Regions from separate parts of the Bradyrhizobium sp. USDA3010 genome, predicted to be linked through region 3. Evidence: predicted binding sites of a transcription regulator. Region 3 holds the regulator's gene; each other region holds the start of a gene.
What was found. The regulator PhoB, encoded in region 3, activates phosphate uptake and scavenging genes when phosphate is short. The targets are predictions, from matches to a motif close to TGTCATNNANCTGTCAT.

Region 1 (9,446 bases), on a different contig from region 3:
GAAGGTGTCGAAGAAGGCGTAGACGATGTTGATGACCAAGAGGAAGAAGATGGTCGGCGACAGCAGCGGGAAGATCACGGTCCAGAACCGCCGCATCGGGCGGGCGCCGTCGATCGCGGCGGCCTCGATCACGCTTTTCGGGATGCTCTGCAGCCCGGCGAGGAAGAACAGGAAATTGTAGGAGATCTGCTTCCAGGCCGCGGCGAGGATGATCAGGGCCGCAGCCTGGTCGCCGTCGAGCAGCGGATTCCAGTCAACGCCCATCGCGCGCAGGTAGCGCGACAGCACGCCGAGCGAGGGATGCAGCATAAACACCCAGAGCACGCCGACCACCGGCGGGGCGACCGCGTAGGGCCAGATCAGCAGAGTGCGGTAGAGCGTCGAGCCGCGCAGCGGTCTGTCGGCCATGACAGCGAGCAGCAGCGCGAACGACAGCGAGGAGACCGCGATCGCGAACGAGAACGCGAAGGTTCGGACGATTGCCGCGAAATAGGCCGGGTCCTTGAACAGTTCGAGATAGTTCTCGAACCACACGAAGGTGGTCGAAAGGCCGAAGGCATCCTGCAGCAGGAAGGATTGAATCACCGCCTGTGCGGCCGGCCAGTAGAAAAAGATCAGGACGATCGCGAGTTGCGGGGCAACCAGCGCGTAAGGCAACAGCTTTGACTGGAAAATCGCTTGCTTTTGCATGATCTCGTAAGAATTGGCAGGCCGCGCGCGTGCGGCCTGCCGGTTGCGTAAAGCATGATCCGGAAAAGTGCGAAGCGGTTTTCCGAAGAGATCATGCTCAAACAAGAAGCGAAAGCGCGGTGACGATCTTCATCGCGCTTTTGCGCATCATGTCAGTGGACAGCGGTCTTTTCAAACTGCCGCAGCATCTGGTTGCCGCGCTCGACGGCCGAGTCCAGCGCCTGCTTGGCGGTCTTCTTGCCGGCCAGCGCCTGCTCGATCTCCTCCGACCACATGTCGCGCAGCTGCACCATGTTGCCGAGGCGCAAACCGCGGGAGTTCTCGGTCGGCTCCTTGTTGGTGAGTTCGAGCAGCGGGGTCTCCAGATAGGGCTGGTCCTTGTAGAAGCCCTCTTCCTTGGCCTTGGCGTAGGCGGCCTTGGTGATCGGCAGATAGCCCGAGGCCTTGTGGATCCAGATCTGGCGGTCGGTGTCCGAGAGGAAGGTCAGGAACTTGGCTACGCCCTTGTATTCCTCAGCCGACTTGCCGCCCATCACCCAGAGCGAGGCGCCGCCGATGATCGAGTTCTGCGGCGCGCCCTTGGCATCGGGATAATAGGGCATCGGCGCAGCGGTGAAGTTGAACTTGGCCTGCGCCTTGACGTTGCCGAAGAAGGCCGACGAGGTCAGGTAGATCGGGCATTCGCCCGCGGTGAAGCGGCCTTCACCGGTGTTGGTGCGGCCGGCGTAGTCGTAGGTCTTGTCCTTCTGCAGCTCGACCAGGTTCTCGAGATGCTTGACCTGCAGCGGGCCGTTGAATTCGAGCACGGTGTCGAAGCCGTCGAGGCCGTTGGCCTTGCTGGCGAGCGGCACGTTGTGCCAGGCCGAGAGCTGCTCGAGATTGACCCAGGTGACCCACGAGCCGGAGAAGCCGCAGGTGGTGTAGCCGGCCGCCTTCAGCTTCTTGGCGTCCTCGAACACTTGCGGCCAGGTCTTCGGGATCTCGGCGATGTTGGCCTTCTTCAGCGCATCGAGATTGACCCACATCACGGTCGACGACGAGTTGAAGGGGAACGACAGCATCTCGCCCTTCGATGTCGAGTAGTAGCCGGTGATCGCGGGCAGATAGACGCTCGGATCGAACTTCTCGCCGGCGTCGGCCATCAGCTTGTAGACCGGTTTGACGGCGCCGGTGGCGGCCATCATCGTCGCGGTGCCGACCTCGAACACCTGCATGATGTGCGGCGCGTTGCCGGCGCGGAATGCGGCGATGCCGGCGTTCATGGTGTCGGCGTAGCCGCCCTTGTAGGTCGGGATCACCTTGTAGTCGGACTGCGAGGCATTGAAGTCGTTGGCCAGCTTGACGATGACGTCGTTGTTGGCGCCGGTCATCGCGTGCCACCACTGAATCTCCGTCACCGCAAACGCAGGCGACGCGAATACGAGCGTGGCAGCGGCTGCCGCAGCAGCGCCGAGTCGTCTGAAAATCATCAAAGGCCCCTCCGGTTGGAACACCATCTTTCGTTGGGCGCGTTATCAGCGCCGGATGACGTTCAAATGACCGTATAAACGAAAGCCATGGTACGGGGGAAGCCGAAGCAAAGGGAAGCGCTAAAAAAGGCGGAGATTGCAGCCCATGTGCGTGCGGTGCAACGCCGGACGCGACGTTGCACCGCAGGGGCGACCTGTTGGCTTAATGCGAACGGTGCCCATCCCGCATCACCTGCGGGACGGGCTTTGCTTCGAATGCGCCGTTAGCGCTTGCGTTGGGGACCGCAGACCACGCCCTTGTCGACCAGGCCGTTGATCTCGTCCTTGGAGTAGCCGAACTCGCCGAGCACTTCCGCAGCGTGCTGGCTGAACTTCGGTGGCGTGCGGCGCAGGCTCGGCTTGGTGCGTTCGAGCCGGATCGGCGAGGCAACGCCCTTGTACCAATCCTTCTCGATGACGTCGCCGCGATGGATCGTGTGCGGGTTGGTCAGCGCCTGATCGACCTTCTGCACGGGGCCGGCCGGCAGGCCGGCGGCAAGCAGCCGGTTGCACAGCGGCTCGGCCTCGTGCTGGCTGAACACCGCGGCAAGCTCGAGGCGCAGCGCATCGCGGTTGGCGATACGGTCCTTGTTGCGGGCAAAGCGCGGGTCGGTGCCGAGCTCGGGCTTGCCGATCTCCTTGGCGAGCTTGCGGAAGGTGCCGTCGTTGCCGACGCCGATGAAGATATTGTCGGTCTTGGTCGGGAAGATCGCGTAAGGCACGAGGTTGGGATGCTCGTTGCCGGTGAGCGATGGCGGCTTGCCATGCATGAAATAGTTCGCGGTGTGCGGATGCATGATCGCAAGCCCGGTCTCGTACAGCGTGGTCTCGATGAACTGGCCGAGCCCGGAGCGCTGCCGCTCCGACAGCGCCATCAGGATGCCGATCGCTGCATAGAGTCCGGTCGTGATGTCGACCAGCGGCACGCCGATGCGCATCGGTCCGCTCTCCGGCGAGCCGGTCGCCGCGATCATGCCGGTCATCGCCTGGATGATCGCGTCGTAGCCGGGATTGCCGCCGCGCGGGCCGTCGGCGCCGAAGCCGGAGATCCGGCAATGCACGAGGCGCGGAAATTTCGCGCGCAGCACGTCATTGCCGATGCCCCATTTGTCGAGCGTGCCCGGCTTGAAATTCTCGATCAGCACGTCGGCGGTCTCGAGCATCTTCATCAGCACCGCGCGTCCGCCCTCGGAAGCGAGGTCGAGGCCGATCGAGCGCTTGTTGCGGTTGATGCCGACGAAATAGGCCGCGTCTTCCTCATGGAAGGGAGGGCCCCAGTCGCGCACCTCGTCGCCGGCGGGCGGCTCGACCTTGATCACGTCGGCGCCGTGGTCGGCAAGGATCTGGGTGCAATACGGGCCGCCGAGCACGCGCGTCAGATCGATCACGCGCAGTCCGGTCATCGCGCCCGTAGCCGCTGAGGTATTCATGGAAACAACCTTCGCTCAGTTGGGATCGGAAAACGAGGGTCCCAGAGCTAACGGTCTTCAGGCGAGGCAGCAATGCTCTCATCGGCGCAGGCCCATGCAGCAGGCAGCGCCCGCGTTCGCCAAGCGAACTGGCATCTGCAATGCAATGATCCGCTGAAACGCAATAGTCCGCCACGCGGGACGTGACGGACTATTGGCAGTCGGTGAACTAGACGACGCTCAGCTTGACGTCGACATTGCCGCGGGTCGCGTTGGAATAGGGGCACACCTGGTGGGCCTTCTCGACCAGCGCTTCGGCGTCGGTGCGGGAAAGGCCGGGCAGCGAGACGGCGAGATCGACGGCGAGGCCGAAGCCGCCTTCCGAACGCGGGCCGATGCCGACCGTCGAGGTCACGGAGGCGTCGGCGGGAACCTTGGGGCCGCCCTGGGAAGCCACGAACTTCATGGCGCCGATGAAGCAGGCGGCATAGCCGGCTGCGAACAGCTGCTCCGGATTGTTGCCGGCGCCACCGCCGCCACCGAGTTCCTTCGGAGTCGTCAGCTTGACGTCGAGCGCGCCGTCGAGCGTTGCCGCATGGCCGTCGCGGCCGCCGGTCGCCTTGGCGCTGGTCTTGTAGAGCACGTTCACAGACATCGTGGTCTCCCTTGGGTTTGGACTTCAGTTGAATTCGATGAACTATGTATTGCATCCAATTAGATTGTGCGCAATATAAAATATGCGGCCTCACATTTAATTGTTCGCAATTGAATCCGCGGTCCTGTGAGCCCAGAATGACCCGGAAACCAGATGGATTTCGATGGGAATCATGGTCAGGAAACAGACGGCGGCGGATCAGGCGCTGCGGCTCGATAACCAGATCTGCTTTGCGGTCTATTCGACCGCGCACGCCTTCAACCGCGTCTACAAACCGCTGCTCGACCGGCTCGGGCTGACCTATCCGCAGTATCTGGTGATGCTGGCGCTGTGGGAGCGCGACGACGTGCCGGTGAAAGACCTCGGCGAGCGGCTGTTCCTGGATTCCGGCACGCTGACACCATTGCTGAAACGGCTGGAGGCGGCGGAGCTGATCAAGCGGACCCGCAGCACCGAAGACGAGCGGGTCGTGCTGATCGCGCTGACGCCGAAGGGCCACGCGCTGCGTGAAAAGGCCAAGGCCGTTCCGCAGTCGATCCTCGCGGCCTCCGACTGCACGGTTGGCGAGTTGATGGCGATGAAGGATGAGATCGTCGCGCTGCGCGACCGGCTGAATGCGGTGCTGGGGGAGTAGTGGGCGCACCCGGCTAGAGGCGCTTCTTGGCGAAGGCGCGGCCGGAGTGGGATTTAAGATACTTCTCGAACGCCAGGGCTTTGTACTTGTCGGGAAAGGCGCAGTACCAGACGAGTTGCCAAGGCTTGAATTTTGAGGTGTGTGCGGATTTGCCGGTATTGTGCTCGGGAATCCGTCGTTTCAGGTCCTCGGTGGCGCCAATATATTCCTGGTTAGGGAAGTTGATGCTGCGGATGATGTAGACGTACCACATTCGCATCCACTGAAGCCGGACGGGAGCAGAACCCTTGGCAGTCCGTCTTCGCCCTTCGGGCTACGCCGGACACCACGCTTCGCCCTTCAGGCAACTCGTGGCTGCGCCACGCGTAGCCCGAAGGGCGAAGCGTGGTGGAGCCAGGCGGGATCGAACCGCCGACCTCTTGCATGCCATGCAAGCGCTCTCCCAGCTGAGCTATGGCCCCTTATCCAGTTGGGATGATCCTGGGGGATCACTCCCGGTCCGCGCGGCCTGGATGACTCGCGCGGCAGCACCGTTGATCATAGATCGGCGCCGATCTCAAGTCTCTTCGTCGCCGCCGACGTCACCAATAATATCGGTCACGTCCTCATCGCCTTCTTCCTCGTCGGCGATGAAGGTCGAATCGTCGTCGTCATCGTCGTCGATGGTCTCATCGACCTCGATATCGTCCTCGGATTCGGGAACCACGGCCTTGACCTTGCCGGTGTTCTCCTCGGCATCGGCCTCCTCGAGCGAGACCAATTCTTCGGTCTCGGCCGCCTCGGGCATCTCGGCGGCGGTCGCAGGCGAACTGACGGTGGCGCCACGGCCCCGCGGCGGGGCTACAGGCGCGATCGGCACGACCTCACCGGTGTAGGGCGAAATCACCGGATTCTTGTTGAGGTCGTAGAACTTCTTGCCCGTGGTCGGGCAAATGCGCTTGGTTCCGAGCTCGGACTTGGCCAACGTGGTCATCCCAGAATTTTGCTGAAAAACGGTGCTTCACTTGGCTAGTTGAGGAGCCGCTGTCAATAGCGGTTTGCGCGCAAGTGACGGGCGCGTGACGCGGTGTTGCCTATGTGATACCTGCCGCGGCGCGAGAGGACACAATCTTGGCTCATTCCGACACCCCGACCCCGCTGGAATCGCGCGTTTGCGGCCCCCTGGCCGGCACGGTCCGCGTTCCCGGCGACAAATCGATTTCCCACCGTGCCCTGATCCTCGGGGCGCTTTCGGTCGGCGAAACCCGCATTTCCGGCCTTCTGGAGGGCGAGGACGTCCTCAATACCGCCAAATCCATGCGCGCACTGGGCGCCAGGGTGGAGCGGACGGCGCCCTTTACCTGGTCGGTCGCAGGCGTCGGCGTCGGCGGCTTCGCCCAGCCCGCGGCCCCGCTCGATTTCGGCAATTCCGGCACTGGGTGCCGGCTGGTGATGGGCGCGGTGGCCGGCTGCCCGATCGCGGCCATTTTCGACGGCGACGCCTCGCTGCGTTCGCGGCCGATGCGCCGGATTCTCGACCCGCTGGAACTGATGGGCGCCCGGACCAGCGACATCAGGGAGGGCGGCCGGCTGCCGCTCACCCTGCATGGCGCCCGCTATCCGGTGCCGATCGTCTACAAGACCCCGGTCGCCTCGGCCCAGATCAAGTCCGCGGTGCTGCTGGCGGGCCTGTCCGCGCCCGGCATCACCACGGTCATCGAGCAGGAGGCGAGCCGCGACCACACCGAGCTGATGCTGAAGCATTTCGGCGCCGAGATCTCCACGGACAAGGAAGGCAGCCACGGCCGCAGGATCTCGCTGAACGGCGAGCCCGAGCTGCACGGCGCCGAGGTCGTGGTGCCCGCCGATCCGTCCTCGGCATCGTTCCCGATCGTGGCGGCGTTGATCGTCGAAGGGTCCGACGTCGTGTTCTCCGACGTGATGACCAATCCGCTGCGCACCGGCCTGTTCACCACATTGCGCGAGATGGGCGCCTCGATCGAGGAGAGCGATGTGCGCGGCGATGCCGGCGAGCCGATGGCGCAATTGCGCGTGCGGGCCTCGAAGCTGAAGGGCGTCGAGGTGCCGCCGGAGCGCGCGCCGTCGATGATCGACGAATATCTGGTGCTGGCGGTCGCGGCGGCGTTTGCCGAGGGCACCACGATCATGCGCGGCCTGCAGGAGCTGCGCGTCAAGGAGTCCGACCGTCTCGAAGCCACCGCCGACATGCTGCGCGTCAACGGCGTCAAGGTCGAGGTTTCCGGCGATGACCTGATCGTCGAGGGCCGCGGCCACGTTCCAGGCGGCGGCCTTGTCGCCACCCATATGGATCATCGCATCGCGATGTCGGCGCTGGTGATGGGCTGCGCTTCCGATCGGCCGGTGAAGATCGATGACACCGCCTTCATCGCCACCAGTTTCCCGGATTTCATACCGATGATGCGCGCGCTCGGAGCTGACTTCGCATGATCATTGCTATCGATGGACCCGCCGCCTCCGGCAAGGGCACGCTCGGCAAGCGGCTCGCTCACCACTACGGCTACCGCCATCTCGACACCGGCGTGATCTACCGCGCGGTGGCCTATGCGATGATGGCGCAGGGCGCTAATCTCAACGATGAGGCGCTGGCGGTGGCCGTCGCGCTCGAGCTCGATCCCGAGAAATTCGGCAATCCGATCCTGAAGACCCAGAAGGTCGGCGAGGGCGCATCCGTCGTCTCGGCCTTTCCCAAGGTGCGCGAGGCGCTGGTCAACTTCCAGCGCCAGTTCGCCGCCGATCCGCCCGGCGCGGTGCTGGATGGGCGCGATATCGGCACCGTGATCTGCCCGGATGCCGACGTGAAGATCTTCGTGGTCGCCGATCCCCGCGTGCGGGCGCGGCGGCGCACCCTGGAGGCCCGCGCCCGTGGCGAGGACGCTGACGAGGAGGCGGTGCTGGCCGACATCCTCAAGCGCGACGAGCGGGACAAGAACCGCGCCGTTGCGCCGTTGCGGCCGGCTGCGGACGCCCACACGCTGGACAATTCCAATCTCGACATCGAGGCCGGGGTCCGCGCCGCCATCGCCATCGTCGAGGCGGTGCGCGCCCGGCGCTAGAACCGTCGGCATCGGAGGGCCCTTTCGGCCCGAAAACCCAGCAAAATGGGGTATTTCCTGCTTGCCGAAAACGGCTTGCAGGGCTATATCAGCGCCGTTCGGAGCGCCATCGACGATGTCGAGGCCGTGTCTGAGCGGGCCGGCGCCGGGTTTGAGCCCTCGCCGCATCTGGAGGAACGCCCGCTCCCAGGTCTTGAAGTCGATATTTTCGTTTCAGGCTCCCGACAATTCAAACGTACCGAACGTGCAGTTTTGCTGCCGGCCCGCTGTTGCACCTCCTGCAATGAGCGGTCGTCAGGGTTTGCGGAACCCTGACACTTCACGCGCGGTGCGCCCATCAACCCGAACGGCCGGCAAGATCCCGCATTTGGAGAACAAATGGCTTCGAATACTGTGTCTTCCTATACCCCCACCCGCGACGATTTCGCGGCGATGCTTGATGAATCCTTTGCCGGCGGCAATTTGCAGGAAAGCTCGGTCATCAAGGGCAAGGTGGTTGCAATTGAGAAGGACATGGCCGTCATTGACGTCGGCCTGAAGACCGAAGGCCGCGTGGCGCTGCGCGAATTCGCCGGCCCCGGCCGTGAAAGCGATCTGAAAGTTGGCGACGAAGTCGAGGTGTTCCTCGACCGGATCGAGAATGCGCTCGGCGAAGCCGTGCTGTCGCGCGACAAGGCGCGCCGCGAGGAAAGCTGGGGCAAGCTCGAGAAGGCGTTCCAGAACAACGAAAAGGTCAACGGCGTCATCTTCAACCAGGTCAAGGGCGGCTTCACGGTCGACCTCGACGGTGCGGTGGCCTTCCTGCCGCGCTCGCAGGTCGACATTCGTCCGATCCGCGACGTTGCGCCGCTGATGAACAACTCGCAGCCGTTCCAGATCCTCAAGATGGACCGCCGCCGCGGCAACATCGTGGTGTCGCGCCGCACGGTTCTCGAAGAGACCCGCGCCGAGCAGCGCCAGGAGCTGGTGCAGAACCTCGAAGAGGGTCAGGTGATCGACGGCGTGGTCAAGAACATCACCGATTACGGTGCGTTCGTTGATCTCGGCGGCATCGACGGCCTGCTCCACGTGACCGATATCGCCTGGCGCCGCGTCAACCACCCGACCGAGGTGCTGACCATCGGCCAGACGGTGAAGGTCAAGATCATCAAGATCAACCACGAGACGCACCGCATCTCGCTGGGCATGAAGCAGCTGCTGGATGATCCGTGGCAGGGCATCGAAGCCAAGTACCCGCTGGGTGCCCGCTTCACCGGCCGCGTCACCAACATCACCGACTACGGCGCGTTCGTCGAGCTCGAGCCGGGCATCGAAGGCCTGATCCACGTCTCCGAGATGTCGTGGACCAAGAAGAACATGCACCCCGGCAAGATCGTTTCGACCTCGCAGGAAGTCGAAGTGCAGGTGCTCGAGGTGGATTCGGTCAAGCGCCGCATCTCGCTCGGTCTCAAGCAGACCATGCGCAATCCCTGGGAA
Region 2 (9,446 bases), on a different contig from region 3:
CGGTCTCGGCCCGTTCGCCGGCGTGCTGGCGATCATGGTCTCCGACTTCGGCGCGTTCGGAAAGCTGTTCTCGGAGGCGATCGAGGCGGCGGACCGCAAGCAGGTCGAGGGCATCCGCGCCTCCGGCGGCAACGCGCTGCACGAAATCCGCTTCGGACTGTTGCCCCAGGTATTGCCTGTGATCGCCGGCCAGGTGCTCTACTTCATCGAATCGAACACGCGGTCGGCCACCATCATCGGCATCGTCGGCGCCGGCGGCATCGGCCTGCAACTCGCCGAGCAGATCCGCGTGCTGGAATGGCAGAAGGTGTCGTTCCTGATCCTGATGATCCTGATCGCGGTCGCCGCGATCGATTTCATCTCGAGCAAGCTGCGCTTTGCCATCATCGGCCAAAGGGCGGTGGTGTAGCCTCTCCTTCGCCTCTCCCCGCGTGCGGGGAGAGGCCGGAATTTTCGCGTAGCGCAAATTCCAGGTGAGGGGGACTCTCCCCGGACTCACAGCTTCCGGATTCGTCGAGACAGCCCCTCACCCCAACCGTCTCCCCGCAAGAGCGGGGCGAGGGGGAAGGGTCAGCTATTCTCGACCAGGAACTCCACGCGCTCGGCGGCGAAGCGCGAGCGCTTGGTCACCAGCGGGCGGTCCAGCATATCGACATCGGTCGCGTCGACCACCAGCACCGGCCGGCCCAGCGGCAGATCGAGCCGTGCGGCGTCGGTCGCATCGGCAATCGCCGCGGTGATCCGGGTCGAGGCGCGGTGGTAGTCCTTCACGCCGTAATGCCCGAGCAGTTTCGTCATCGAGCGAACGTCGGCGAACACGCTGCCGGCATCGGGAAAGCGCTCGGCCGACAGCCATGTGGTGGAAACGCAGATCGGCGTCCGGTCGGCGAGCCGCACCGCCTCGATGCGGATCAGCGGCGCGCCGATCTTCAGGCCGAGCTCGCGCGCGATCTCGCGGTTGGCGACGTCGCTGCCTGCATCGATCAGCTGGCCGCGCGGCTCGTGGCCGCCGGCGCCGACGATCTCCGAGAATCGCGTGCGTGAACGCAGCGGATAGGCGAGGCGCTGGGCTTCGACATAGGTGCCGCTACCGCGCTCGGCGCGCACCAGGCCGCGCTCCGCCAATGCGGCGAGCGCCCGCCGCACGGTGTGGCGGTTGACGCGGTAAGTCTCGGCGATCTCCATCTCGCCGGGCAGCTTTTCGCCCGCAGCAAAGCGGCCGTCGGCGATGCCGCGCTCGATGCCGTCAGCGACCTGCCGCCACAAGGCGACGCCGGAACTTTCCTGCATGCTCATGGCGCGGTGATACCAGAAATCTTCGGTTTGTCACGAAACAGTCATGGCGCTCGGCTATCAAGTTGTCTATTATCATAGACAACTTGATGCAAGCAAGGTTGTCCAAAGGTTGCACATGAATTCGACCGGACCAGACAGCAAACAGGCCCAGCGCAAGGCCGCGATGATAGTGTTGGCGCACTCCGCCGCGGCCGACATTGCAGGCAGGCTGGCGGCGATCGCAGTGCCGACGCATGAAAACCTGCGCGAGCCGGAGAACGGCCTCGTGATGCTGCGCGGGCGGATCGGCGGTGACGGTGCGCCGTTCAACCTCGGCGAGGCGACGGTGTCGCGCGCGGCGGTGCGGCTTGCGACCGGCGAGGTGGGCTTCGGCTACACGCTCGGCCGCGATGCGCACAAGGCGCAGATGATCGCGCTGTGCGACGCCATGGTGCAATCGGCGAAGCTGTCCGGCGAGGTGGAGGCCAAGGTGATCGCGCCGCTGCGTGTCGCGATGAATGCCGAACGCGCCCGCAAGGCTGCGGAGACCGCGGCGACGCGGGTTGATTTCTACACGATGGTGCGCGGTGAGGGATGATGCAATGACGACGATTGCCGAAATGCCCGCAGGGTTTGCCGACAAGGTGCTGTCGGCGCAATCTACGTTCCGCTCCGTGATGGATGCGATGGCGCGCCCGGGCAGCGTGCAGCGCGTCGCGGCAAGCGTCGGAACGCCCGCCGGCATGATGCGCGGCGCGGCCGCGATCGCGCTGACACTGTTCGATCACGACACGCCGATCTGGCTCGATGCCGCGATGTCGGCGACGCCGGACGTCGCCCGCTGGCTGAAGTTTCACGCCAGCGCGCCGGTGGTTGCGGGTTCCGCGATCGCAAGCTTTGCGCTGATCGGCGATGCAGCAAACCTGCCCGCGCTGGAGCGTTTCGCGTTCGGCAGCAGCGAATATCCTGACCGGTCGACCACGCTGATCCTGCAGGTCGACAGCCTGACGCAGGGCCCGGCCTTCGAGCTGAAGGGGCCCGGCATCGACGGCAGCACGGTGCTGCAGGCGATGATCAAGCCGCGCGACCTGTTCCAGCGGCTGTCGATCAATGAAGCGCTGTTCCCGCGCGGCATCGACGTCGTGCTGGTCCATGACGACAAGATTGTCGCGATCCCGCGCACCACGCGGCTGATCGCAAGCGGAGTGTGAGCGATGTATGTAGCCGTCAAGGGAGGCGAGCGCGCCATCGAGAACGCTCATCGGCTGCTGGCGCATGAGCGGCGCGGCGACCGCGATGTGCCCGAGGTGACGCTGGCGCAGATCTCCGAGCAGCTCGCGCTCGGCGTCGACCGCGTGATGACCGAAGGCTCGCTCTACGATCGCGAGCTTGCGGCGCTCGCGATCAAGCAGGCGCGCGGCGACATGATCGAGGCGATCTTCCTGGTTCGCGCCTTCCGCGCCACGCTGCCGCGCTTCGGGGCCACCGAACCGGTCAACACGGGCGAGATGCAGGTGCGACGGCGCATCTCCTCGACCTTCAAGGACGTTCCGGGCGGCCAGATCCTGGGGCCGACCTTCGACTACACCCATCGCCTGCTCGATCCGCAGTTTGCGGAAGGTTTTGTGCCGGAACAGCCGATGACCGCGGAAGCCTCGCAGGCGGCAACGCCGCGGGTCACCGACATTCTCGGCCGCGACGGTTTGATCGAATCGTCGCCGCAGGCAGATAGCAACGCGCCGGTCGGTGACCTCACGCGCGAGCCGCTGAACTTCCCGGCCGATCGCGATCTGCGGCTGCAGAATCTGGCGCGCGGCGACGAGGGCTTCCTGCTCGCGCTCGGCTATTCGACGCAGCGCGGCTACGGCCGCAATCATCCCTTCGCCGGCGAGATCCGCTTCGGCGAGGTCGAGGTCGAATTCTCAGCCGAAGACGTCGGCTTCGCGGTGCCGCTCGGCTCGATCGAGCTCACCGAGTGCCAGATGGTCAACCAGTTCAAGGGCTCGACCACCGAGGCGCCGTGCTTCACCCGCGGCTATGGCCTCGCCTTCGGACAGAGCGAGCGTAAGACCATGTCGATGGCGCTGGTCGACCGCGCGCTCCGCGCACGCGAGCTCGGCGAGGAGGCGGCGGCGCCGGCGCAGGACGAGGAATTCGTGATGTCGCACTCCGACAATGTCCAGTCGACCGGCTTCGTCGAGCATCTCAAGCTGCCGCACTACGTCGACTTCCAGTCCGAGCTCGGCCTGCTGCGCAAGCTGCGGAAGGAGTTTGCGGAAGCCAACGAAGCCGTCGAACTGCAGGAGGCCGCGGAATGAACGCGCCGACGTACAATTTCGCCTATCTCGACGAGCAGACCAAGCGGATGATCCGCCGCGCGATCCTGAAGGCGATCGCGATCCCCGGCTATCAGGTGCCGTTCGCGAGCCGCGAGATGCCGATGCCCTATGGCTGGGGCACCGGCGGCGTGCAGGTGACGGCGGCGGTCCTCGGGCCTAACGACGTGCTGAAGGTGATCGACCAGGGTTCGGACGACACCACCAACGCGATCTCGATCCGCAAGTTCTTCGGCAAGACCGCGGGTGTCGCGACCACGACCTCGACGACGGACGCGACCGTGATCCAGACCCGACACCGCATTCCCGAGGCGTCGCTGCATGCCGGACAGGTGCTGGTCTATCAGGTGCCGATCCCCGAGCCGTTGCGCTTCCTCGAGCCGCGCGAGACCGAGACGCGGCGGATGCACGCGCTCGCCGAATACGGGCTGATGCATGTCAAGCTCTACGAGGATATCGCGCGCTTCGGCCATATCGCGACCGCCTACGCCTATCCGGTGAAGGTGAATGCCCGGTACGTGATGGACCCGTCGCCGACGCCGAAATTCGACAATCCGAAGATGGACAATTGCGCGGCGCTGCAGCTGTTCGGCGCCGGGCGCGAGAAGCGCATCTACGCGATCCCGCCCTACACCACCGTGGTCTCGCTGGATTTTGAGGATCATCCGTTCACGCGCTACCGCTTCGACGCGCCTTGCGCGCTGTGCGGCGCCGATGATTCCTATCTCGACGAGATCGTCACCGACGACAAGGGCGGGCGGATGTTCGTCTGCTCCGACACCGACTTCTGCGAGCAGCGCCAGGCCGCCGGCCATCGCGGCACCGAGAGCGCGGCGCCGCACAAGGAGAAGGCGCATGTCTGAGCATTCGAGCCTCGACAACGATCAGCCGCTGCTGGTGGCCGAGGGGCTTGCCAAGAATTACGGCCGGCTCCCGGCCTGCCGCGATGTCTCCTTCGCGCTCTATCCCGGTGAGGTGCTGGCGATTGTCGGCGAGTCCGGTTCAGGCAAGTCGACCCTGCTGCAGCTGCTCTCCGCCCAACTCGCGCCGAGCGCGGGGCGGGTGTCCTACCGGATGCGCGACGGCATGCTGCGCGATCTCGCCGAACTCGGCGAGGCGGAGCGGCGCTTCCTGTTCCGCACCGACTGGGGCTTTGTGCATCAGGACCCGGCGCAGGGCCTGCGCATGGGCGTGTCGGCCGGCGCCAATGTCGGCGAGCGGCTGATGGCGGTCGGCTGGAATCACTACGGCCGGATCCGCGACACCGCGTCGACCTGGCTCGATCGGGTCGAGATCGACGTCGGCCGCATCGACGACGCGCCGAAGACCTATTCTGGCGGTATGCGGCAGCGGCTGCAGATCGCGCGCAACCTCGTCACCGAGCCGCGGCTGGTGTTCATGGACGAGCCGACCGGCGGCCTCGACGTCTCGGTGCAGGCGCGCCTGCTCGACCTGATGCGCAATCTCGTCAGCGAGCTCGGCCTTGCCGCCATCGTCGTGACCCACGATCTCGCGGTCGCGCGCCTGCTGTCGCATCGCGTGATGGTGATGAAAGGCGGCCGCGTCATCGAGACCGGTCTCACCGACCAAGTGCTCGATGATCCCCGCGAGCCCTATACGCAGCTGCTCGTTTCCTCGATACTTCCGCCATGAGCTTGCCAATGACCGCGATGATCGAACTTGCCAATGCCGAGAAGACCTTCACCATGCATCTGCAAGGCGGCGTCGAGCTGCCGGTGGTGCGGGGCGTCTCGTTCCACGCCGATCCGGGTGAGTGCGTGGTGCTGTCGGGGCCGTCGGGCGCCGGCAAATCCTCGATCCTGAAGATGATCTTCGGCAACTATCGCTGCGACAGCGGCCGGATCGGCATTCGCCACCGCGGCACGGTGGTCGACCTCGCGACCGCCGAGCCGCGCCAGGTGCTGAGCATCCGCCGCTCGACCATCGGTTATGTCAGCCAGTTCCTGCGCGCGGTGCCGCGGGTGGCGACGATCGACGTAGTCGCCGAGCCGCTGATCGTCAACGGCGTGGCGCGCGAGGAGGCCCGCGATCGCGCCGGGAAATTGTTGCGCCGGCTCAACATTCCGGAGCGGCTGTGGACCTTGCCGCCCTCGACCTTCTCCGGCGGCGAGCAGCAGCGCGTCAACATCGCGCGCGGCTTCATCTCGGACCTCCCGATCCTGCTGCTGGACGAGCCGACCGCTTCGCTCGATGCGGCGAATCGCGCAGTGGTGGTTGAGCTGATTGCGGAGAAAAAGACCAAGGGCGTCGCGATGGTCGCGATTGTCCATGACGACGAAATCCGCCGTCTGATTGCCGACCGTATCGTCGATGTGACCTCGTTCGCCGCCGCTGCCTGAAGGACCGTTTGAAATGACCGCCAAGCAAGACACCATCATCGGCAACGCCCGGCTGGTCCTCGCCGATCGCGTGATCGAGCAGGGCTGGGTTGCGATCGCTGACGGCAAGATCGCCGAATTCGGCGAGGGCAGGGCGCCCGAGGCAGCCGAGGACGCCGGCGGCGATCTCCTGATGCCCGGGCTGATCGAGCTGCACACCGACCATCTCGAAATGCACTACGTGCCGCGGCCGAAGGTGTTCTGGAATCCGGTCGCCGCCGTGATCTCCTATGACGGGCAGCTCGCGACCTCGGGCATCACCACCGTATTGGACTCGCTGCGGGTCTGGCGCGAGGACGGCGCCGAGGATGTCGACGGCCGCGCCGGCGTATTGGCGGCGGCGATCTCGGCCGCACGCGAGGAGGACCTGCTGCGTGCCGATCACTTCCTGCATCTGCGCTGCGAGGTGCCGATGCCTGACGTCGTCGCCGAGGCCAAGGAGCTGATCGACCGGCCCGACGTGCGGCTGATGTCGCTGATGGATCATACGCCGGGCCAGCGCCAGTTTCGCGATGAGGTGAAGCTGCGCGATTACTACCGCGGCAAGGGCGGCGGCATGACCGATGCCCAGCTCGACGTGCTGTTCGCACGGCGCTTCGCCTATCAGAAGGAATATGCCGTGGCGAACACCCGCGCGATCGTCGCGCTGGCGCATCAGTACAGGATTCCGCTGGCGAGCCACGACGACACCACGGATGAAAACGTGGTCGACGCCGTCAACGACAAGGTCGCGGTCGCGGAATTCCCGACCACGATGGAAGCCGCGCGCGGGCTGCATGCCGCCGGCATCGACATCCTGATGGGCGCGCCGAACGTGGTGCGCGGCGGGTCACACTCCGGCAACATCGCCGCCGTCGATCTCGCCAATGAGGGCATGCTCGACATCCTGTCGTCGGACTACATCCCCTCCAGCCTCTTGATGGCCGCCCTGCAACTGCCGCGGCATGTGCCGGCGATCGATCTCGCCTCCGCTGTCCGCACCGTGACCAAGACACCCGCCGAGGCGGTCGGCCTCGCCGATCGCGGCGAGATCGCGGTCGGCAGGCGCGCCGATCTGATCCGCGTGCATGTTGCGCGCGATCTGCCGGTCGTGCGCAGCGTCTGGCGCGAAGGAGCCAGGGTCGCATGAGCGAAATCCCTGCCGTCGCCGCGCAGCAGCACGCCACCACGATCGGTCCGGGCCGGTTGATCCTGGTGGTTGGCCCGAGCGGCGCCGGCAAGGATACGCTGCTGGGGCTGGCGAAGGCGGCCTGCGCCGACGATCGAGGCGTCGTATTTCCTCGCCGCCTGATCACCCGCCAGGCCTCGGCCTCGGAAGACAATGAAGAGGTCAGCGCGGAAGCCTTCCAGCGTGCGGTCGCCGCCGGCAATTACGCCATGCACTGGGAAGCGCACGGCCATCGCTATGCGCTGTCGCGCGCGATCAATGACGAGATCCGCGCCGGGCGCACCGTGATCGCGAACGTCTCCCGCACGGTGATCGCGGCGGCGCGCCGCCACTACGCCAAAGCCGTCGTGGTGTCGGTTACGGCGCCGCCGGATGTGCTGGCGGCGCGGCTCGCGATGCGGGCACGCAGCAGCGACGGCCTTCTCGCGCAACGGCTCGCCCGCACCGTCGACGAAAGCACGTCGACACCTGATTTCACCATCGTCAATTCCGGCACCGCCGAATATCACGCGCGACAGCTTGTCCGCATCATCAAGGGCGAGCGTTGGGACGAGTAGAGCGTATTCGAGCGAAGTGGATACCAGTCCGCGTGAACAAAACGCGTCAAAAAGACAAACGAGGGGAACAGCACGAATGTCGGTGATCTCTACGATCGAGCAGCTTGAGGCGATCTACGGCTTCCCGAACGACGCGTCGACCGTGAAGGTCGCCAATCACGTAACGCCGCTCTATCGTGTGCTCATCGAGAAATCGCCGTTCGTGTCGCTTGCGACCTCGGGACCCGAGGGGCTCGATTGCTCGCCGCGCGGCGACCTCCCGGGCTTCGTACGCATCCATGATTCGAAGACGCTGATGATGCCGGATCGCCGCGGCAACAATCGCTGCGATTCGCTGCGCAACATCATTCGGGATCCTCGCGTCGGGCTGCTGTTCCTGATCCCGGGCTCGGGCAGCACGCTGCGCGTCAACGGCCGCGCCTATGTCACCGCCGAGCCGGAGCTCCTGGCCTCCTTCAAGATGGAAGGCAAGGCGCCGCGGACGGTGATCGTGATGAATGTGGACGAGATCTACTTCCAGTGTGCCCGCGCGATCGTGCGTTCCGACCTCTGGAATCCGGATAAGCGGGTCGATCCGAAGGCCCTGCCGACGCCGGGCCAGATCCTCGCCGAGATGAGCGAGCACACGGTCGGCGGCGAAAAGTACGATCGCGAATGGCCGGAGCGGGCGCGACAGACGATGTGGTGACATCTCATCTTCCTCGCCCCGCTCTTGCGGGGGCGAGACGAGCGAAGCTCGCTCTTAGAGGGTCGGGGTGAGGGGTCGTCCCGCGATAATGCTGAAAGTTGTGCATGCGGCGGCTCCCCCTCACCCGAATTCGAGCTTCGCTCGAATTCGACCTCTCCCCGCAAGCGGGGCGAGGTGACTTCCGACGCGCCGAAGCTCCTGTTACGACTACGTCTTCGCCTGCTCATCGAACGCCTTCAGCGAGACCGCCGCGATCTCGCGCAGCGCGTTGCGGTCGGCGCCCGAGGAGGCCATCACGCACATGCCCGATGTGACCGCGGAGAGATAGCGGGCAAGCATGGCCGGATCGGCGCTTTCGCCCAGGTCGCGTTCGGCCTTGGCGCGGACAAAGCGCTCGCGCAACTGGTCTTCGGTGCGGGTGCGGCGCGCCGCCAGTTCGAATGGAACGTTTTCCGAGCCGGTGCCGCAGGCGAGGCCGCCCTGGACCAGCAGACAGCCGGGCGGGTTGGCGGGGTCGGTCTGGGCGTCCGCGTGCTCCATCAGAAATCGTTCGGCGACCTCTCGGGCGGTGGAAGCGCCCAGAACCTTCTCCATCCAGGCGTCGCGCTTTTCGGAGTAGCGGTCGAGCGCGGCCTTCAGCAGGCCCTCCTTGCTGCCAAAGGCGGCGTAGAGGCTCGGCGGATTGATATTCATCGCCTCGGTGAGTTGCGCGATCGTGGTGCCCTCGTAACCGTGCCGCCAGAATACGTCCATGGCCCGGTCCAAAGCGGCGTCCGCGTCGAAGGCGCGAGGGCGTCCCATTCCCATTTTTTGTTGCTCCGTAAGCCGGGTGCCGTTTCTGTGACGGATTGTCCCTGACTTATCCTCTTGTTGCACGTGATGTTTTTCCGCGGCTTCCCATTTCCCCACGAATGAGATAATAAATTCATAGTGCTCGATACATAAGTATCTTGCGCACCGGCGTCCAGCTCCACATCTGTAGCGAACACTACAGATATCTGGAGCGCGTGAATGCCCTCGTCA
Region 3 (9,446 bases):
CAGCGCGCGGTCGGCCAGCTGATGCTGGACCAGACCAACATTCTCGATCCCAAGCTCGACCTCAATCTGCTCCGCGCGCGGGTCGGCATGGTGTTCCAGAAGCCGACGCCGTTCCCGATGACGATCTACGAGAATATCGCCTTCGGCATCCGCCTCTACGAGAAGATCTCGAAGTCCGAGATGGACGACCGGGTCGAGAAGGCGCTGCGCGGCGGCGCGCTGTGGAACGAGGTCAAGGACAAGCTGAACGCCTCCGGCCTGTCGCTCTCCGGCGGCCAGCAGCAGCGGCTGTGCATCGCGCGCACCGTGGCGGTGCGTCCCGAGGTGATCCTGTTCGACGAGCCGTGCTCGGCGCTCGACCCGATTTCGACCGCCAAGGTCGAGGAGCTGATCCAGGAGCTGTCCGAGGACTACACGATCGCGATCGTCACCCACAACATGCAGCAGGCGGCGCGCGTCTCCGACAAGACCGCCTTCATGTATCTCGGCGAGCTGATCGAGTTCGACGACACCAACAAGATCTTCACCTCGCCGAGCGATCGACGGACTCAGGATTACATCACCGGCCGGTTCGGCTGAGGAGATACAAGATGGCTTCTGAACATACCGCCAAGGCATTCGACAGCGACCTGCAGGAGTTGACCCGCCTGGTCGCCGAGATGGGCGGCCTCGTCGAGCGGATGATTACCGAGTCGGTCGACGCGCTGATCCGTCGCGACGTTGCGCTCGGCAAGCGCGTGGTCGCCGCCGACATCGAGATCGACAATCTTCAGCGCGTCATCGAAGAGCGCGCGGTGCTGACGATCGCCCGCCGCCAGCCGATGGCGATCGACCTGCGTGAAATCGTCAGCGCGATGCGCGTGGCCACCGATCTCGAGCGGATCGGCGACCTCGCCAAGAACATGGGCAAGCGCGTCGCGGCGCTGGAAAGCGATTTCCAGCCGCTGAAGCTGATCCGCGGCCTGGAGCACATGACCGACCTCGTGCTGTCGCAGGTCAAGTCGGTGCTCGACGCCTATGCCGCGCACGACCTGCCGGCGGCGATGAACGTCTGGAAGGGCGACGAGGAGGTCGATGCGATCTGCACCTCGCTGTTCCGCGAGCTCTTGACCTACATGATGGAGGATCCGCGCAACATCTCGTTCTGCATCCATCTGATGTTCTGCGCCAAGAACATCGAGCGGATCGGCGATCACGCCACCAACATCGCCGAGACCGTGTTCTACATGATCGAGGGCCAGCAGATCACCGACAAGCGTCCGAAGGGCGACATGACCAATTTTGCCACCACTGTGCCGGGTACCTAGGACATGATCCGCAGCGCGGAGCCGGATTGTCTTCACGACAAGTCGTTTCCGCGGGGATTATGCCCAGGAAGGTAAGCGTTTCGGTTTGCGTCTGGGCAACGGATCACCACAGAGAGAGAACTTAAACCGATGAGCGCACGCATTCTGGTAGTCGAAGACGAGGAAGCGCTGACGACACTGTTGCGCTACAACCTCGATGCGGAAGGCTACGATGTCGAAACGGTCGGGCGCGGCGACGATGCCGACACCCGCCTGAAGGAGCGCGTTCCCGACCTCGTGGTACTGGACTGGATGCTGCCGGGCCTGTCCGGCATCGAGCTGTGTCGCCGCCTGCGGGCGCGTCCCGAGACCAAGCAGCTTCCGATCATCATGCTGACCGCCCGCGGCGAGGAGAGCGAGCGCGTGCGCGGGCTTGCCACCGGCGCCGACGACTACATCGTCAAGCCGTTCTCGGTGCCGGAATTACTGGCACGGGTGAAGGGCCTGCTGCGCCGCGCGAGCCCGGAGCGGCTTGCGACCGTGCTGACCTACGGCGACATCGAGCTCGATCGCGAGAAGCGCCGCGTGGCGCGCTCGGGCCGTCCGATCGATCTCGGTCCGACCGAGTATCGGCTGCTCGAATTCTTCCTCGAGCATCCCGGCCGCGTGTTCAGCCGCGAACAGCTGCTCGACAGCGTCTGGGGTCGCGACATCTATATCGATGAGCGTACCGTCGACGTGCATATCGGCCGCCTGCGCAAGCTGCTCAATCCGGGCCGCGAGCAAGATCCGATCCGCACCGTGCGCGGCGCCGGTTATGCGCTCGACGACCGCTTCGCGAAGGCCGAGCCGCAGCCGTAAGGCCGGCCGGCAATCGCAAGCCACAATACGGCGTCGTCCCGGCGCAGGCCGGGACCCATAACCACTGTTCTCTTTTGCTTGCATGCGCTGGTGCCACAGCCGCCTTAAACCACTTGCACCAGTGGTAATGGGTCCCGGCCTGCGCCGGGACGACGCCAGTGATGTAGTGCGTTCTCCGCTTCAAACACCGCCCCGGATTTCGCTTCGCTCCATCCGGGCTACGATCACATAAAAAAATCCCCGCTTTCGCGGGGATTTGTTTTTGCAGTCCAGGCTGGTTTCCCGAGTGCTACTTGATCTGTGGCTTCGCCGACGGCCGGCGGCGATCGGCGGCGGGCTGGTAGGCGACGCGCGAGTGATGCGCGCAATAGGGCAGGCCGGCGAGCGCCTTGCCGCCGCAGAAGAAGAATTCCGGGCTCGAGGGATCTCCGACCGGCCAGTGGCAGGTGGCCTCGTTGAGCTCGAGCAGCGACAGCCGCTGGCTCATCGGCACCACATTGTCGAAGGAGATCGGATCGGGCTCCATCTCCACCTCGAAGGCGTGCGCGAGCGCGGTGTTGCCGCGCGACACCGGGCGCGCCACCCGCATCATGTGCTGGGCGGGACGGGCCTTGCGCTGCCGCGGCGCAGCCGTGGAGGGGGCCTTGGCGCGGCCGGAGAGGCCGAGCCGATGTACTTTGCCGATCACGGCGTTTCGCGTCACATTGCCAAGTTCCGCCGCGATCTGGCTGGCCGAGAGGCCGGATTCCCAGAGCTTCTTCAGCTGCTCGACGCGATCGTCGGACCAAGTCAATACAGTCATCGCATTCTTCCTTTCGCATGGCGCCGGCCACTCATCGGAGCGGCGCTGCGAGCCAATCTGGACAAATATCCCTGCGGCCAGAATCCCTTAGCCCTCGCCGGGCACGGTGTTGCGCCCGAACGTTTACGCGAGACACGAAGGCTACTTAGAGGGTCCAGTACTGCCGCACGAGATGTCGTACCCGACAGGCCAAACGCTACAATATGGCGTGACTCTGGCGCAAGAGTCCGCGGCCGTGCGTCCACATGTTCCCACAAAGTTAAGCATTGCTGTGAGGCTTTTCCACCGCACCGGAATGCTCCGGATTGCGCCGGTTTCGCATTGCAGGAAGGCCAGCAAAGGCCGGCTCCTGGCGATTGACACTGACCGGCCGCCGCATAGAATGACCCGCACGTGCCGCCCGCAAAGGCGGCCGTTTTGTTTTCCGAAGCTGGCGGTTGCTGCGTAGGCGTCAAGGCGCGCAGCGATTGACGGCTTCAAACCGGCAGTGAACGCCATGACCAACGCCTCGTCGCATCTGCTCCCCGTCTTCGCCCGGGTCGATCTCGGCTTCGAGCGCGGCGAGGGCGCCTGGCTGATCGCAACCAATGGCGACCGCTATCTCGATTTCACCTCGGGCGTCGCGGTGAACGCGCTTGGGCATGCGCATCCGCATCTGGTCAAGGCGCTGCAGGAGCAGGCGACCAAGCTCTGGCACATGTCGAACCTGTTCAAGAGCCCGGACGGCGAGGTGCTTGCCGCGCGACTGTGCGAGCAGAGTTTTGCCGACTTCGTGTTCTTCTGCAATTCCGGCGCCGAAGCGATGGAGGGCGTGATCAAGCTGGTGCGCCACCACCACTTCTCCAAGGGCCATCCGGAGCGCTACCGCATCATCACCTTCGAAGGCGCCTTCCATGGCCGCACGCTGGGCACGCTGGCTGCGACCGGCTCGGCGAAATATCTCGAGGGCTTTGGCCCGCCGATGGACGGCTTCGACCAGGTGCCGCACGGCGACATCGAGGCGGTGAAGAAGGCGATCGGCCCGCACACCGCCGGCATCCTGATCGAGCCGGTGCAGGGCGAGGGCGGCGTGCGCTCGGCGCCGCAGTCGTTCTTCAAGGCACTGCGCGCGCTGTGCGACGAGCATGGCCTGCTGCTCGCCTTCGACGAGGTGCAGACCGGCATGGGCCGCACCGGCGAGCTGTTCGCCTACAAGCGCACCGGCGTCACGCCAGACGTGATGTCGCTGGCGAAGGCGCTCGGCGGCGGGTTCCCGATCGGCGCGGTGCTGGCGACCGCGGACGCTGCGGCCGGCATGGCGCCGGGCTCGCACGGCTCGACTTTCGGCGGCAATCCGCTGGCGGTCGCCGCCGCCAATGCCGTGCTCGATGTCATGCTCAAGCCCGGATTCTTCGAGCACGTGCAGAAGATGTCGCTGCTGCTCAAGCAGAAGCTCGCTTCCGTCGTCGACCGCTATCCCGGCGTGCTGTCGGAGGTGCGCGGCGAGGGCCTGTTGATCGGCGTCAAGGCGGTGGTGCCGTCGGGCGATCTGATCGCCGCGCTGCGCAACGAGAAGCTGCTCACCGTCGGCGCAGGCGACAATGTGGTGCGGTTCCTGGCGCCCCTGATCGTGACCGAGGCCGAGATCGACCAATCGATCACAGCGCTCGAGCGCGCCTGCTCTGTGCTATCGGCGCCGCAGCCGAAGAAGGCGGCTGGATAATGAGCAAGCCGGTCCGTCACTTCCTCGACATCAACGAGCTGCCGCTCGCCGAGCTGCGCAACATGCTCGAAGCCGGAGCCGCCATGAAGGCGAAGCTGAAGGCGCATGAGAAGGGCAGTAAGCCGCTCGAAGGCAAGACGCTGGCGATGATCTTCGAACGCCCGTCGACCCGCACAAGGGTGTCGTTCGACGTCGGCATGCGCCAGCTCGGCGGTGAATCCATCATGCTGACCGGCGCCGAGATGCAGCTCGGCCGCGGCGAGACCATCGCCGACACCGCGCGCGTGCTGTCACGTTATGTCGATGCGATCATGATCCGCATCCTCAACCATGACGCGCTGCTCGAGCTCGCCGCCCACGCCACCGTGCCCGTCATCAACGGCCTGACCCGGCGTTCGCATCCCTGCCAGGTGATGGCCGACCTTATGACATATGAGGAAAACCGCGGCTCGATCGAGGGCAAGACGGTGGCCTGGACCGGCGACGACAACAACGTGCTGGCCTCCTGGGCGCACGCCGCCGAGCGGTTCAAGTTCAATCTCAACATTGCCACGCCGCCCGAGCTCTCGCCGAAGAAGCCGATGCGGGACTGGATCAAGGCCACCGGCGCGCCGATCAGGCTCGGCACCGATCCGGAAGCCGCCGTGCGCGGCGCCGACTGCGTCGTCACCGACACCTGGGTGTCGATGGGCGACAAGGAGGGCGAGCACCGCCACAACGTGCTGAAGCCCTATCAGGTCAATGCCAAGCTGATGTCGCTCGCCAAGCCGGACGCGCTGTTCATGCACTGCCTGCCCGCGCATCGCGGCGAGGAGGTCACCGACGAGGTGATCGACGGCCCGCAATCCGTGGTGTTCGACGAGGCGGAAAACCGCCTGCATGCGCAGAAGGGCATCCTGGCCTGGTGTTTCGACACGGTCGCGTAGTCGACGACATCAATGCCGTCGTCTCTGCCTCGTGCGCAATTGCGCACTGGAGCAGGGACCCATACGCTGCGGCCTGCGAAAAAGGCACATGGGCAGACGCCTTGTGCCGCGACAAAATCCTGTGGTTATGCGTCCCTGCTTTCGCAGGGACGACGTCGATTCCCGGTATGCTGAACCCCTTTATTTCATGGTCCGAGACCCCAGATAGAGCGCCATGGTTTCACAATCCCCCGACATCAAAATCCAGGCCGAGACGCCCATTCGCGCGCCCTCCGCGGTTCCTGTCGACGATGCCGTGCTGGCCTTCGAGGTCGGCGCGCTGGACTTGCGCGGCCGGCTGACCCGGCTCGGCCCCGCGCTCGACGAGATCCTGCACAAGCACGATTATCCGCCGGCGGTCGGCAAGCTGCTCGGCGAGGCCATCGTGCTGACCACGCTGCTCGGCTCCTCCGTCAAGTTCGAGGGCCGCTTCATCCTGCAGACCCGGACCGACGGTCCGGTCTCGCTTCTGATCATCGATTTCCAGGCGCCCGACCGGCTGCGTGCCTATGCGCGCTACGATGTGGCGCGCCTCAAGGACGGGCAGAGCTCGGGTGAGCTGCTCGGCAAGGGCCACCTTGCAATGACCATCGATCAGGGCGCGAACACCAGCCGCTACCAGGGCCTGGTCGCGCTCGACGGCGGCGGCCTGGAAGAGGCGGCCCACGAATATTTCCTGCGCTCGGAGCAGATTCCGACGCGGGTGCGGCTCGCAGTCGGCGAGGAGATGCGCGGCGGCGAAGGCGGCAAGCTGCACTGGCGCGCCGGCGGCATCCTGCTGCAATTCCTGCCCAAGGCCCCCGAACGTGCCAAGCAGGCCGATCTCCATCCCGGCGATGCGCCGGAGGGCACGGCCACGCACAGCGTGCCGGATGACGATGCCTGGGTCGAGGGGCAGTCGCTGATCTCCACCGTCGAGGATGTCGAGCTGATCGATCCCGATCTCTCCGGCGAGCGGCTGTTGTACCGCCTGTTCCACGAACGCGGCGTGCGCGTCTTCAACCCGCAAACGCTGCGCGCGCAGTGCTCCTGCTCGCGCGATGCGGTGTCGTCGATGCTGAAGAGCTTTGCGCCGAACGATCGCGCCGAGATGGTCAAGGACGGCAAGGTGGTCGTGACTTGCGAGTTCTGCTCGTCGGTCTACCAATTCACGCCGCAGGAAGCCGGCGTCGAGTAGGCGGGAAACCGACAACAAGGCCCGCTAAGCAGGCCTGTCAGCTCAGCAAGGTGCGGGTCTTGGCGGCGGCGTCGTAGATTTCGATCTGAAGCATCGGATAAGCCGCCTTCAGCTGTCGGCCAGACGTTTCAGCAGCCTCGGCGGTGTCGAACTCCGACTTGAAGTGTTTGTCGACAATGATCACGAAGCCTTCGGTAGGAGGCCGGTCGGCGCGCAGCGGCTTCTTCGGCTCTGGTTCGTCAATGGAAAGCAGGGATTTCTTCGTCGTCATGGGAATCCTCCTGGATCGATCTCAACTCAGCCGGTGAAACGCGAGCGGCAGGGTCTCGCGCACGAGCCCGCTCAGATTCAAGGTCTCCCCGCTGTCGGTGATATCCGAGAACAGTATCTCGACATAGGGATGCTGGCGGTTGAACGCAGCACCGCGTTGGTATTTCGCACTGACGATCCGCTCGATCGCCGCCAAGTTCAGCCTGCCGAGTGCGTTGTATTGATCGCGGAACAGGCTTTGATGTCCGCCGCGGTGCTCGACAGACTCGGCCCAGACGTCCATCACCTTGCGGCCGATGAATGCTTCGATCCGTTCATTTCCATCACGGGCGACAAGTCGCAGCCCGTCCATGCTGTGCGGTCCGTCATCGACGTCAAATTGGGTAAGTGACATGGTGAATCTCCTGTTGTCGTAGTTGGCTCACATCGGCAGTCCATCGGGGACCGCACCTCCTTCATTGTCCCATCGCGACAAAGCCGCAGCGCCCGATCTCGCGTCCTGACGCGCCTCCAGAACCTTGTCACGACCGGCATCATCCTTGTGCTTGTGCAGGAAGCGCGCGATCTGCCCGCGGAGCGCGGACGTCTCCAACAGTTTTCCGACCGATCCGGCGGTGTCGAAGATTTCCCGCTGCAGCGCCTTCGGCAGGACGTTCCATTGCATGATGATGGCCGCGCCGAGACACCGCAGGACGTACTCCTCTTCGGCGGCAAGAGCGACGCCGCGAGAGCGGTCGTGCTCCGCGACGTCTAGTGCGTTGTCGAAATTGTCCGCCAATCCTTGCTCGTTATCCGCGAGCGAAGCGAGGCGGTCTTGCCGTTCTTGAAGCTTGCGGCTTTCGCCCTGACTGCCCGAGCGCTTGATCAGTTCGCCGTATGCGGCTGCCTTGGTGCGGTACTGTTGAGATTTGAACATGGCGGGCCCTTTCCTTGGAGGTCTCCGCGCATTCCGACCAATCTCGATGGCTGACGAGGATTGACTTGTATATGGGAGGCAAAGGGTCGAATAACGAGCACCGAGGCCACAAATCACCGGGCACAAGCCAATCGGATGGCGCGCGTGAATATCTGCACCGCGACAACGTTCACCACGGTCGCCAGTTCCTGAAGCACAGTTGGAAGCAATGTCGAAGCCGTCGCTTGGTGAGAGGCGACCGGAGGCCAGGCCCCAGTGGCATCGGAAGAATGGCGGTCTCAACCGGCCCCATACCGGTGCTTTCTCCTCAAGATCGGCAGTCAGCTCGGCGTTCGCAGGCCGGGCGATGTCAGCCAATCATTGATGTGCGAGGCGGTTTCGACCAGCCGCGCCTTGCGAAGCATCGCGTCGCGCTGAAGGCCGGGCAGGAATGGCTTCGCAGCATCTCCTGTCCTCACGGCTTCCAACGCCGGCAGATCATGAGGCGGCGGTTCAGGCTGGCTGTGTTGAGCAATCGGCATAAAGCTCTCCTGGTTACTGGCGGGAGCTTGCAGCACTCTCAGTCACCGGTATCGGCCAGAGGCGGAGCAGTGATCACGGCAGTAGATACTCCTTACGTCCGGTAGTCGACTCAATTCGCAGTCGGGGGGAGCATATCCAGACTTTGGCGTGCGTTCGGGACGTCGGCTATGCGGTTGACGAAGTAAGAGAAGCCAATGGTGCGTCGAATGTGTACACGAAACCGGTCGGCTCATAGCTTAGCCGCACGTCGCCGCGCATCTGCCTGCCGAGCGTTTCGATCAACCGTGTCCCGAAACTGTGCCGTTCCGGAGGGTGGACTGCCGGACCGTTCTTCTCGGTCCATGTCAGATGCAAGCGCTGTGTTGGTTGATCCAGCGTCCAACTGATGTCGATCAGCCCCTGTGGGGCGGACAGGGCGCCGAACTTCGTGGCGTTCGTGCAGAGCTCGTTGAGTGTCATTGCGATGGCAATGACGGCGCCCGACGTCATGCGAATACCGGGTCCTGAAATCGAGAAATTCGGTTCATCCGGATTGTTGAAGGCTTCGGTGGCGCCGCGGACGACCGTGCCGAGATCCGCGCTGCTCCATCTTGCCTGCAGCAGGAGATCGTGCGCCCGCCCGAGCGCCAGCAACCGGCCCTCGATGGCGTGCTGCGCATGTTCGACCCCTTCCAGGTTGCGCAGGCTCTGGGAGACAATGGCACCGACGGTTGCGATCGTGTTCTTGATGCGGTGGTGCAGCTCCTCGAGGATCACCTTCTGCAGCTTGTCGGCCGCTTCGCGCTCCTTGGCGTCAAGGCCGGCCGCGGTCAGCAGACTCTGGGCATCGACCGCGGCCTGCGCGAGGAGAAGCCGAAGGCTGATATTCTCTTCCGCCACAACGTCCTGCAGCGGTGCCAAGCTGCTTGCAGCACGCGGGTCGGGGCGGAGGTCGGCTGGAGACAT

Region 1: ugpB (sn-glycerol-3-phosphate ABC transporter substrate-binding protein UgpB) is a predicted target of PhoB. The motif match lies at 2,215-2,231, and genes of this name have one in related genera.
Region 2: phnF (phosphonate metabolism transcriptional regulator PhnF) is a predicted target of PhoB. The motif match lies at 1,325-1,341, and genes of this name have one in related genera.

The regions. Positions count from the first base shown of each region.
Region 1 is NZ_JBWJZD010000012.1:94,149-103,594, reverse strand. Features, by position in the region: gene ugpA (sn-glycerol-3-phosphate ABC transporter permease UgpA) at 1-690, opposite strand, end outside; gene ugpB (sn-glycerol-3-phosphate ABC transporter substrate-binding protein UgpB) at 843-2,159, opposite strand; gene AC066Y_RS20095 (CaiB/BaiF CoA transferase family protein) at 2,423-3,628, opposite strand; gene AC066Y_RS20090 (organic hydroperoxide resistance protein) at 3,837-4,262, opposite strand; gene AC066Y_RS20085 (MarR family winged helix-turn-helix transcriptional regulator) at 4,435-4,896, shown strand; gene AC066Y_RS20080 (GIY-YIG nuclease family protein) at 4,910-5,149, opposite strand; tRNA gene AC066Y_RS20075 (tRNA-Ala) at 5,282-5,357, opposite strand; gene AC066Y_RS20070 (TIGR02300 family protein) at 5,453-5,860, opposite strand; gene aroA (3-phosphoshikimate 1-carboxyvinyltransferase) at 6,007-7,344, shown strand; gene cmk ((d)CMP kinase) at 7,341-7,970, shown strand; gene AC066Y_RS20055 (hypothetical protein) at 8,016-8,285, shown strand; gene rpsA (30S ribosomal protein S1) at 8,349-9,446, shown strand, end outside.
Region 2 is NZ_JBWJZD010000020.1:85,980-95,425, forward strand. Features, by position in the region: gene phnE (phosphonate ABC transporter, permease protein PhnE) at 1-409, shown strand, start outside; gene phnF (phosphonate metabolism transcriptional regulator PhnF) at 571-1,296, opposite strand; gene phnG (phosphonate C-P lyase system protein PhnG) at 1,412-1,873, shown strand; gene phnH (phosphonate C-P lyase system protein PhnH) at 1,878-2,486, shown strand; gene AC066Y_RS26825 (carbon-phosphorus lyase complex subunit) at 2,490-3,593, shown strand; gene AC066Y_RS26830 (alpha-D-ribose 1-methylphosphonate 5-phosphate C-P-lyase PhnJ) at 3,590-4,474, shown strand; gene phnK (phosphonate C-P lyase system protein PhnK) at 4,467-5,264, shown strand; gene phnL (phosphonate C-P lyase system protein PhnL) at 5,273-5,971, shown strand; gene AC066Y_RS26845 (alpha-D-ribose 1-methylphosphonate 5-triphosphate diphosphatase) at 5,985-7,139, shown strand; gene phnN (phosphonate metabolism protein/1,5-bisphosphokinase (PRPP-forming) PhnN) at 7,136-7,735, shown strand; gene AC066Y_RS26855 (pyridoxamine 5'-phosphate oxidase family protein) at 7,812-8,423, shown strand; gene AC066Y_RS26860 (TetR/AcrR family transcriptional regulator) at 8,631-9,230, opposite strand; gene AC066Y_RS26865 (efflux RND transporter periplasmic adaptor subunit) at 9,435-9,446, shown strand, end outside.
Region 3 is NZ_JBWJZD010000001.1:394,607-404,052, reverse strand. Features, by position in the region: gene pstB (phosphate ABC transporter ATP-binding protein PstB) at 1-579, shown strand, start outside; gene phoU (phosphate signaling complex protein PhoU) at 591-1,307, shown strand; gene phoB (phosphate regulon transcriptional regulator PhoB) at 1,437-2,147, shown strand; gene AC066Y_RS01720 (GcrA family cell cycle regulator) at 2,437-2,949, opposite strand; gene AC066Y_RS01715 (acetylornithine transaminase) at 3,446-4,651, shown strand; gene argF (ornithine carbamoyltransferase) at 4,651-5,577, shown strand; gene AC066Y_RS01705 (Hsp33 family molecular chaperone) at 5,792-6,793, shown strand; gene AC066Y_RS01700 (hypothetical protein) at 6,831-7,064, opposite strand; gene AC066Y_RS01695 (signal transduction histidine kinase) at 7,086-7,457, opposite strand; gene AC066Y_RS01690 (hypothetical protein) at 7,485-8,336, opposite strand; gene AC066Y_RS01685 (hypothetical protein) at 8,300-8,536, opposite strand; gene AC066Y_RS01680 (sensor histidine kinase) at 8,667-9,446, opposite strand.